Regions from separate parts of the Corynebacterium confusum genome, predicted to be linked through region 1. Evidence: predicted binding sites of a transcription regulator. Region 1 holds the regulator's gene; each other region holds the start of a gene.

What was found. Region 1 encodes LexA, which represses DNA repair genes until DNA is damaged. Its sites were predicted from a motif close to CGAACANNTGTTCG; they were not measured.
Region 2: CCONF_RS01225 (HNH endonuclease signature motif containing protein) is a predicted target of LexA. The motif match lies at 1,216-1,229, and genes of this name have one in related genera.
Region 3: CCONF_RS02865 (HNH endonuclease signature motif containing protein) is a predicted target of LexA. The motif match lies at 2,052-2,065, and genes of this name have one in related genera.

What each region holds. Positions count from the first base shown of each region.
Region 1 covers NZ_CP047202.1:1,492,755-1,496,009, forward strand. The annotation lists gene hrpA (ATP-dependent RNA helicase HrpA) at 1-50, shown strand, start outside; gene nrdR (transcriptional regulator NrdR) at 66-524, opposite strand; gene CCONF_RS06985 (hypothetical protein) at 645-920, opposite strand; gene lexA (transcriptional repressor LexA) at 1,348-2,052, shown strand; gene sugR (transcriptional regulator SugR) at 2,308-3,090, shown strand; gene ptsP (phosphoenolpyruvate--protein phosphotransferase) at 3,175-3,255, opposite strand, start outside.
Region 2 covers NZ_CP047202.1:247,359-250,613, reverse strand. The annotation lists gene CCONF_RS01230 (M1 family metallopeptidase) at 1-1,109, shown strand, start outside; gene CCONF_RS01225 (HNH endonuclease signature motif containing protein) at 1,322-2,896, shown strand; gene rfbB (dTDP-glucose 4,6-dehydratase) at 3,091-3,255, shown strand, end outside.
Region 3 covers NZ_CP047202.1:594,618-597,872, reverse strand. The annotation lists gene CCONF_RS02875 (RNase H family protein) at 148-1,332, shown strand; gene CCONF_RS02870 (YdcF family protein) at 1,365-1,913, opposite strand; gene CCONF_RS02865 (HNH endonuclease signature motif containing protein) at 2,090-3,255, shown strand, end outside.

The DNA of each region.
Region 1 (3,255 bases):
ACGCGGTCTCCCTGCGGCGCATCCAAAAGGCGGTCGACAAGCTGGCCTAGCGCCGCAGCGGGAGCCTAAAAACTGGTGCGGTCGCGCCGCTTCATCAGGCGGATCTCCGACTCGAAGTCGTCCGCACTGTCGAAGGACTTATACACGGAGGCAAAGCGCAGGTACGCCACCTCATCGAGGTCGCGCAGCGGGTCGAGGATGGCCAGGCCAATATCGTTGGCATTGATCTGGGAGCTGCCATGGCTGCGCACGGTCTCCTCCACCTCCTGGGCCAGGCGCTTCAGCGCGTCATCCGAGACGTCGCGGCCCTGGCAGGCGCGCCGCACGCCACGGATCAGCTTGTCACGACTGAAGGGCTCGGACAGCCCATTGCGCTTGACCACGGACAGCACCGCCTTCTCGACCGTGGTGAAACGGCCCCGGCACGAAGAACACTCGCGCCGACGGCGGATGGACGTGCCCGCGTCAACGACGCGGGAATCAATAACGCGTGACTGCTCGTGGTGACAAAATGGGCAATACAATGTGGCTCGCTCCCCGTATCTTTCTAGCTTTCCGACTCAATCCGCCAGAGCAGATTAAGCGGATGCGCTACCAGTCTACTGCGCCCGAGCGAGCCTCAACCGGGCGGGCTAGCCCGTCTCCTAGTTCAGGGTGGCCTGTTGGGTCACGGCGCTGTCCGCCGTGCCCAGGGAACCGGCCGCATCCGCGCCGTCGACCAGGCCCATGCCCGCCGCCAACGTGCCCAGGAAGACGGCGAATCCGAACACAGCGCCGAGCGCGTAGTTGCCCTTCTGGCGCGCCTGCTCGGAGACCGCCCCACGTGGCTGCCCTGCGAAATCCTCAGCACTAAGCGCGGGCTGCGAACGACGGTCTGTTCGATTATCCAGCGTGAGCGTTCGAGAATAACGATCGCCCACGCCAGCCGGTCCACCTCCCAGCCAACCGGCGCTGGGATTGCGGTTTTCGGAAACACGGACGGAAGGCTCCCACACCGCAGCCGCGGGGACCACGGAAGGCGCGAGAGTACCGGAGCGGTAAGCTGCATATTCAGTGTCAGCAATACGGCGGTCTTCAAAGGCGAGAGTCATAGTAATCCTTCCTTTCTTTGGTGCCACCGAGTCTAAATCTGGACTCCGACATGGCATCGGCTTTCCTTCGTCCGAATGTTCGAATTAGGTTCTGTGTTCGATTTATAGCAGGCTCCCCAGAGTTTGTCTAGCGCGCGGGCGAAAGTCTCGAACATTTGTACTTTTCATGCTAGAAATGAAGGTAGGAATTTACGCGGGCCCACAGTGCCTGTGACCGACTATCCGACCTGCCAACCAACTTGGAGAGTTAAAGACCATGGCCCGACCCAGCAAATCCTCACAGAAGCCCAGCCTGGACTCCTTGAGTGCCCGCCAGCGGCGCATCCTCGAGGTCATTCACGACGCCGTGCTCCTGCGCGGCTACCCGCCGAGCATCCGCGAGATCGGTGACGCGGCCGGCCTGCAGTCCACCTCCTCGGTGGCCTACCAGCTCAGGCAGCTGGAGGAAAAGGGCTTCCTGCGGCGCGATCCCAACAAGCCGCGCGCGGTCGATGTCCGCCACCTCAACACCGAAAAGGAAGACGCGAAGGCTGAGAAGGCCAGCAAGTCTGCCGAGCTCCCCCAGACCCCGCCGGACGCAGGCCAAGTCAGCTACATCCCCGTCGTCGGGCGCATTGCCGCCGGGACCCCCATTACGGCCGAAGAAAACATTGATACTTACTACCCCATGCCGGACGAGGTCGTCGGCGGCGGAGACCTCTACATGCTGCAGGTCGTCGGCGACTCCATGCGGGACGCCGGCATCCTCGACGGGGACTGGGTCATCGTCCGCTCGCAGTCCACGGCGGAGGAAGGCGACTTCGTCGCAGCCCTGCTGGACGGCGAGGAGGCAACCGTCAAGGAATTCCACCGCGACTCCACCGGCGTCTGGCTGCTGCCGCACAATGACGCTTATTCCCCCATCAACGGGGATGAATCAGAAATCATGGGCAAGGTCGTCTCCGTGATGCGCAAGCTTTAATTCCCCGGAACTTCCCGCGTTATTCCCCCTTTCTGAGGTAATCGGGCATACAAAATCTCACGCCGCGTGTGTGTTCCCTGGTCCGGTTTGCCCGATCTACCTCAAGAAATACCCAAGCAACCCAAGAATCGGGCGCTTGGGTTTTTCTGTTTGTGTTTGCCCACGCGGTTTTTCTGAGACAATTTGAGTAGACCCATTTCACCGTGTGCGCTGGCCCATCAGCGTGCGTACCCACGGACCGAGGAGAACTCCCCCATGTATGCAGAAGAACGCCGTCGGCAGATTGCGTCCCTCACCGCCGTCGAGGGACGCGTCAATGTCACGGAACTCTCCCACAAATTCGACGTCACCGCAGAAACCATTCGCCGCGACTTGGCCGTTCTGGACCGGGAGGGCGTGGTGCACCGGGTCCACGGCGGCGCGGTGGCCTCGCAGACCTTCCAGACCGCCGAGTTCACCCTGGACACGCGCTCGCGCTCGGCCACCGGGGCAAAGTCCGCGATCGCCGAAGCTGCCCTCGAATTCCTCCCCGAGACCCCGGGCAGCATCTTCTTGGACGCCGGCACCACCACGAACGCCTTAAGCGACCTGATTGCCGCCAGCCCGCTGGCCAACCAGCTGTCCATCGTGTCCAACAGCCTGCCCATTGCCCTGTCGCTGGCTAATAACGGTATCAAGGACGTCCAGCTGCTGGGCGGTACGGTGCGCGGCATTTCCCAGGCAGTAGTCGGCGACACCGCCCTGCGCACCATGGCGCTGCTGCGCGCCGACGTCGCCTTCATCGGCACCAACGCCCTGACCCTGGACCACGGCCTGTCCACGGCGGACGCGCAGGAGGCGGCCATCAAGGCCGCGTTCGTCACCAACGCCCGCAAGGTCGTTGTCCTGTGCGACTCCTCCAAGCTGGGCAACGATTACTTGGTCAGCTTTGCCAAGATCTCCGACATCGACGTCGTCATCACGGACTCGGCCGCGCCGCAAAGCTTCGTCGACGCGCTGCGCGAGCGCGAAATCACCGTCGTCACCGCCGACGCCTAAGGCCCAGTCCCCAGATGCCGGACACCCGGCGCAGGCCCCACTCTAAGCTGTGGGCTTGCGCCGGGTGTAGTTTTTCAGCGGCGTTTAGTTGTCTGCCGCGGGGCGGGAGAATTCCTCGATGAGCTCGCGGACCTTCTCGCGGGCCTCGGAGGGGCCTTCGCAGGA
Region 2 (3,255 bases), 1.2 Mb from region 1:
TTAGGACCTCGGGCGGCAAGCTGCGGATTTCGTTTGCGGAGCCGGTGGCATCGGGGGCAGAAATCACGTTGGCCATCCGCTACGGCGGCAACCCGCGGCCCATCGCCAGCCCCTGGGGTGAAATCGGCTGGGAGGAGACCGAGTCCGGTTCCCTAGTCGCCAGCCAGCCCAACGGGGCGCCGAGCTGGTTCCCGTGCGACGACCACCCGAGCCAGAAGGCGACCTTTGACCTCGCCATCACTGCCGACAACCCCTTCACCGTCGTCGCCAACGGCACGCTGGTCGACAAGGCCACGGCGGGGCCGTCGCGGACGGCGTGGCACTACCGCATCGATAAGCCCATGGCGACCTACCTGGCGACGGTGCTGGTGGGCGAGTTCAGCGAGTTCCGCCTGGGGCCCAACACCGTGGCGTACGCGCCCGCTGACCTGCGCGAACAGGTGACCGAGGAATTCGGCCGCCAGCAGGAGATGCTCGATTTCTTGGCCGAGACCTTCGGGCCGTACCCCTTCCCCGACTACCGCGTGGTCGTCACCGAAGACGAGCTGGAAATCCCGCTGGAGGCGCAAGGCATTTCCATCTTTGGCTCCAACCACGTGCGCGGCGACCACGCCTTCGAGCGGCTCATCTTCCACGAGCTTTCCCACCAGTGGTTCGGCAACGCGGTGGGCCTTAGCCGCTGGCAGGACATCTGGCTCAACGAAGGTTTCGCCTGCTACTGCGAGTGGCTCTGGAGCGAGCACACCGGCCAAGCCATGGCCCACGATGCCGCCCACTCCCACTACTTGGTCCTCTCGCGCAAGCCCCACGACCTCCTGCTGGCCGACCCCGGCACCCGCGACATGTTCGACGACCGCGTCTACAAGCGCGGCGCCCTGTTCATCCACTCCCTGCGGCACCTGCTTGGCGATGCCACCTTCTTCCCCCTCGTCCGCTCCTACCTCGCCGATAACCAGCACGGAAACGTCGTCGCGCGGGACTTCTGGGAGGCTCTGGTGGGGGCTGTGAAGGACGCAGAAGAGGGCGCTTCCGATGTTTCTGTCGCGGACGTGGAGGGCCTCTGGAACCAATGGCTGAACGAGCAGGAATTGCCGCGGTTCCCGAAGTAGTTGGCGCTGGGATTCGGCTGGGTTGGCTGGGCCGGCTGGGTTGGCTGCCGATTTTAGTTTCTACTTAAACTAAGCCAGCTCTGGCGAACAGGCACTTTAGTAAAGTCGAACATATTTTCTTTTTTGCTGTTGACACGGGCTTTTTTATCGTTATACTAGAACACGTAAGCGAAAAAAGGTTCTACGCGACGGTTCCTTAGGGGGTGACCGCCATGACTGACCAGCACGACGAAATCCTAGCAACGCTCAAAGAAATCTCTGGCTCCATGGAGCGGTTACGCTCCCTAATGAAGAAACCCGAAGACCTGTCCTTCGGACGCCTCCACCGCGGCTTCGAGGCCTTCGAATACGCCTTCAACAACAAGACCGTCATCGATGGCGCTTTCGCTTTCCTCGCCGAGCGCGACGACGCCGGCCGCCAGGTCGGCTCCTCGAAGGCCATCGACTACCTCATGGCGCGCCTCGGCCTGGACTTTGCCACCGCCCGGGAGCGGCTCGAGACCGGCCGCGATCTGTTCAGCCCTCTCGAGGAGGCCGCGCCCGCACCGGAACCGACTCCCCTGCCCGACGACGCCCAGGCTGTCAGCGATGAAGAACGCGCCCGCCAGCAGGCCGCCGACGCGGAAGCGCAACGCCGGGCGCAGGCGGAAAGGGAAGCTGAGGAGCGCCGCCGCAAGCGCTTCCTGGAAGACGGCCAAACCACCAGCGCCAAGGTGCTGGCGATGATTGAGACGGAGCTCAAACACCTCAACCAGCACGCCACCCCAGGCCACAAGCAGCTGCGCGAGCAGGCCCTGGAAAAGGCAAAAGATACCTCGCTGCACACGCTGCGGGACTGGCTGCGCAAGCAGATTAAGAACGCCAACTTGGCCGCCCGCACCCCGGAAGGTACCAAGGACAAGGACGCCGCCTACAAGAAGCGCCGGCTAGCCCTGTCCAACCCGGACGCCGACGGCGGCGTGCACGTCCGCGGCTACCTGGACCCCGCCACCGCCGCGCTCGTCAAGAGCGCCCTGGCGAACGCCCGCAACGCGGATAACGCCGCTTTGAAGGAAAGCGGGCTGGACCAGGAAGACAAGCGCAGCTTCCAAGAGCGCAACGTGGACCACCTGCGCTATATCTGCCGCCGGTACCTATCCTCCAAGGACCAGTCCACCGGCGGCGCGGCGGGCCTTCTGGTCACGCTCACCATGGATGACCTCGAGAACATGACCGGAGACAGCCGCTTCCCCACCACCGCGGGTATCTCGGTCAGCCCGCTCGACCTTCTCCGGATGGGGCTCGCTGAGCACGACTTCCTCTGCGTCCTCGACCCCCACGGCTTCCCGCTCGAGCTGGCGCGCAATAGGCGCACGGCGAGCCTCTGGCAAAAGATTGCCCTGGCCGCTTCCGAGCTGGTGTGCACCCACCCGGACTGCAACCGGGCCTGGATTGACTGCGACGTCCACCACGTCATCGCCTGGGCTTTGGGAGGAGATACCGATATTTCCAACCTCACGCTCCGGTGCCGACGCCACCACGTGGATAACAACGACTTCCGGGATGGTGCCAACAACATGGGCCACGCCGACAGATCCCCCGAGACCAGGCGCACCGGCCACCGGGCCGGGCCAGGGCAACCGCTGCGGTTCAACGAATCGCCCGCGGCCCAGCAATCGTGTGGTCACAAGGTCCGCCACCGAGGTGCACCACCCACTGGCACTAGTCCCGGACCCCGTACCGGTTCCACCTCAGGCGGCGAGGCTCCCCCGCCAGACCCGCACAGCCAGGCTCCGTTGTTTAGTTAAGATGTTGTCCCTGTTCACCCTCCCCTGCCAAGGGCACGCCCGTGTGGCCTGGCGGGGATTCACGCGCGCCTGGACTCTTGAGGACTCTTGGGGGCTCTTGCGGCTCCTCGGGGCAGCTTGGGTCTACTGGGCTGCTCGTGGCGGGAGATGACGGTGGCAGGCTTCGAGGCAACCGCTGAAGTAGGATGGTGACCATTATGTCTACGTTGCTCGTGACCGGCGGGGCCGGCTTCATCGGTTCCAATTTCGTCCGGCTGACCCTAGCGGAAACCGACTACTCGGTGGTGGTCCTCGACAAGCTGACCTACGCGGGAAACCGCGCCAACATCGCCGATCTAGGAGGCGACCGCTGCTCCTTC
Region 3 (3,255 bases), 900 kb from region 1:
TTAGTGAGGACTGGTGGGCTAGTGCCTACCCCGGGGAACGGACCCGGATGCCCGTACGGTTTACTAGTAGGCATGGAACCCGTCGATCTCGCCGCGCTGGTAGGTACAGAATCGCGTACTTACCGATCGCGAAAGGTCACCCCGCAAATGCACAACGCGCCGGTGCACGTGGCCATCGCCATGTGGGACATCCCCTGGAAGTCCGCTGCCGAGGGCAAGCTCAACGGGTGGGTCATCGCCGTGGATGCCAAGCCCGGCCCGCGATTCGTCCGCACCGGGCGCACCACGGAGGAAGACACCGTGGGGCCCGTGATGCGCGACCTCAACGACGCCATCAGCGGCATCCGCAGCTTCAACGGTGCCAAGAAGAAGGTCTGGTGCAACGTCGGCCGCCGCCGCGGGGCGCTGCGCCTGGAGCTGGAGAAGCAGGGCTACCTGGTCACGGGCAGTTTCTCCGAGTACAACCGCTCTTGCCCGCGGGCCAGCAAGCTGCGCACCGTCGAGGAAACCAAGGCCAAGCGCCAGGGCAAACGCAACGGGCAGTCCCCCAAGCGCAAGCCCACTCCCCCGCCCGCCACGGAGGCCCACTGGTGGCCGCAGTTCTCCGACTTTTCTAACGCTTTCGATGCCACCCCCGCCCGCATCGCCACCGATGCCTCCTCCGACACCAACATCAAGGGCGCGTCGTGTTTCGTCGCCAGCAACGGCGACTACCAGCTGCTCACCCGCCGCACGAAGGCCTCCACGGACGAGCTCGAGCTCGAGGCCCTCACCCTGGCCCTGAAGTACCTCGTACACACCGATGCCACCGACGTCCTCATCGAGAGCGACAGCCAGGCCGCCCTGCGCGCCGTCGATTACATCACCGGCCAGGGCAAGCTCGGCAAGCGCTGGCGCGGCATCCACCCGGGCGCACTCTCCCGCTTCCAGCAAGCTTGGAAGGACAACCAGGGGCAGCGCAGCATCACCTTCCGCCGCGTCATGGGACACTCCGGCGACCCGCTCAACCGCGCCGCCGACAAGATCGCCATCATGGGGCTGCGCGCCATCGCCTACCGGCAGAAGGAGGTCCGCGACACTCTGGCAGAGGGCATCGATAAGGCCCTGCAGGAAGCCGCGAAGGACGCCCACAAGCGGGCGGCGTCGCGCCTGCCCGAGTCGGTGACGCGGGGGTCTGGGTCTGGTGCTGAGGCTGGTTCTCGGTCCGGTTCTGGGGCTGAGTCTGGAGCTGGTGCTGGCGCGCGGAATAAGCGGCGTCGGGGTGGGCGCCGCGGGGGACGTCGTCGCGGTGGGCGCCGGCGCGGAAGTCCGGGCGCGGGGTCTGGACCCTAGGGTTTTGGGGCCTGCTTGAGGCTAGTTTTGGGCTAGTCGGGGCGGCCTTCGAGGCGGTGCCGGAGGCGTCGCCAAGCGATGCGCAGCGCAGAATGCGGCGTCGCGGCGAGCTCGCGGGCATAATTTTGTAGTTTGTGGCCCTTTGGGGTCGGGGCGGCGACCGTGCCAATAGGAATCTTGAGGTGCCAGGCCCAGAGCCGGGTGCGCAAGATGTGGAAGTTGCTGGTGACGACGGTCATCGTCGAGCCACGGGGGACCAGGCGCGCGGAATTTTCGAGGTTTTCGTTCGTGCTGGTTGCCAGGGGTTCCAGGATGATGCGCTCCGGGTCGATGCCTTGGGCGGTGAGGTAGTTGTGCATCGGGAGCGCTTCCCCGTGCCCGCTGACCACGATGGGGGCTTGGGGGTATGCCTGGGCGAGGCGGGCGGCGGTGACGAGGCGGGCGCGAAGGAGGGGTTCGGGGCGACCGGCGGTCGTGCGCGAACCGAGGACGACGATGGGGTCCGTCGGGTCAAGTGATGGTCGCCGGGAGGCTTCTCCGCCGTCGTTTTTGAACATAAGAATTAGGATACTTGAGGGCATCTGCCGGCCCATTCGGCGCCGTTAATGCCTATTTCTGCGAGAGGTTACCCCCGTTTTACCAACAATATAACCATCTAGAACAAAGTTTTGCTATAGGGGTTGCGTGGGGCGATTGCGTGAATAGGATTGAGGTCGTAAGGAACAAAGGTTCGAGCACCTCAAGGGGGGTGAAGATCATGACCAAAGCAACTCAATCCATTGCCGAATGTGTAGCCGAAATCGAACAGGCATACTCACGCCTGCACGCCGCCGTCACGGAGGTGGACTCGGTGTACTTTGGTGAGATCTACCCTTATTTCGAGAAGCTCGCTGCCCTCTCCGGCACCATCACTACTATCGATGCCGCCTTCGCATTCATCGCCGAACGCGACGACGCCGGGCGCCACGTCAACTCCACGCGGGCGATGGACTACCTGATGAACCGGCTGGGGCTGTCCTACGGTGAGGCGAAGGACCGGCTCTGCAACGGGCAGACCATCTTCGGGACCGCTCCCCTGTCGGATCTACCGCCCTTGCCAGACCCGCCGGAGAATGCTGAAGCGGGCGCTGCTGGTGACTCCCCGGGTGACGCGGACGCTGTGGCCGGAGCACGGGCGGAGGAAGAACGCCGGAAGCTGGCCGAGGAGCGCCGTAAGAAGGCCGAAGAAGAGGCTCGTATTCGCCGGGAACGCGAGGAAAAGGCCCGCGCCGAGGCCCAGCGCAAGCTGCGGGAAAAGGAGGCCCTCCGCGGCCGCTACCTGTCCATCATCGACCGCGAACTCAAGCACCTGAACGCGCACGCCACCCCCGGCCCGAACGAGCTGCGCAACAAGGCCATCGATGAAGCGAAGAAGCGAAATCTGAAAGACTTCGCTCAATGGTTGCGCCGCGAGGTTCGTGCGGCGAATGCGCGCAGCCGGGATCCCTACGGCAACCGGGACCGGTTTGCCGCCACCCGCAAGCGTCATTTGGAGTTCAGTCCCGCGGATGCCGACGGCGGCGTCCACGTCAGCGGTTACCTGGATGGTGCCACTGCGGCGCTGATGAGCCAGGCCTTTGCGCCCGCTACGCGGCCGGGAGCCCCGGATCTGCCGCCGGAGGAAGACAAGCGCAACTACCGCCAGCGGATGGCGGACCAGTTCACTGCGATTCTGCAGGAATACCTCGGCTCGCGCGAGAAGGCGCACCCCGGCTTGGGGTCCATCATCATCTCCGGCACGGTCGATGACTTCGAGAACCTCAAGGCGGATTCCCTGCTGCCCACCAACACCGGGCACTCGCTGACCCCGCTGGACATCATCCGGCTCGGGGCCGCGGCTAGTGATTACCTCTGCATTATGGACTGCGAGGACTTCCAGCCGCT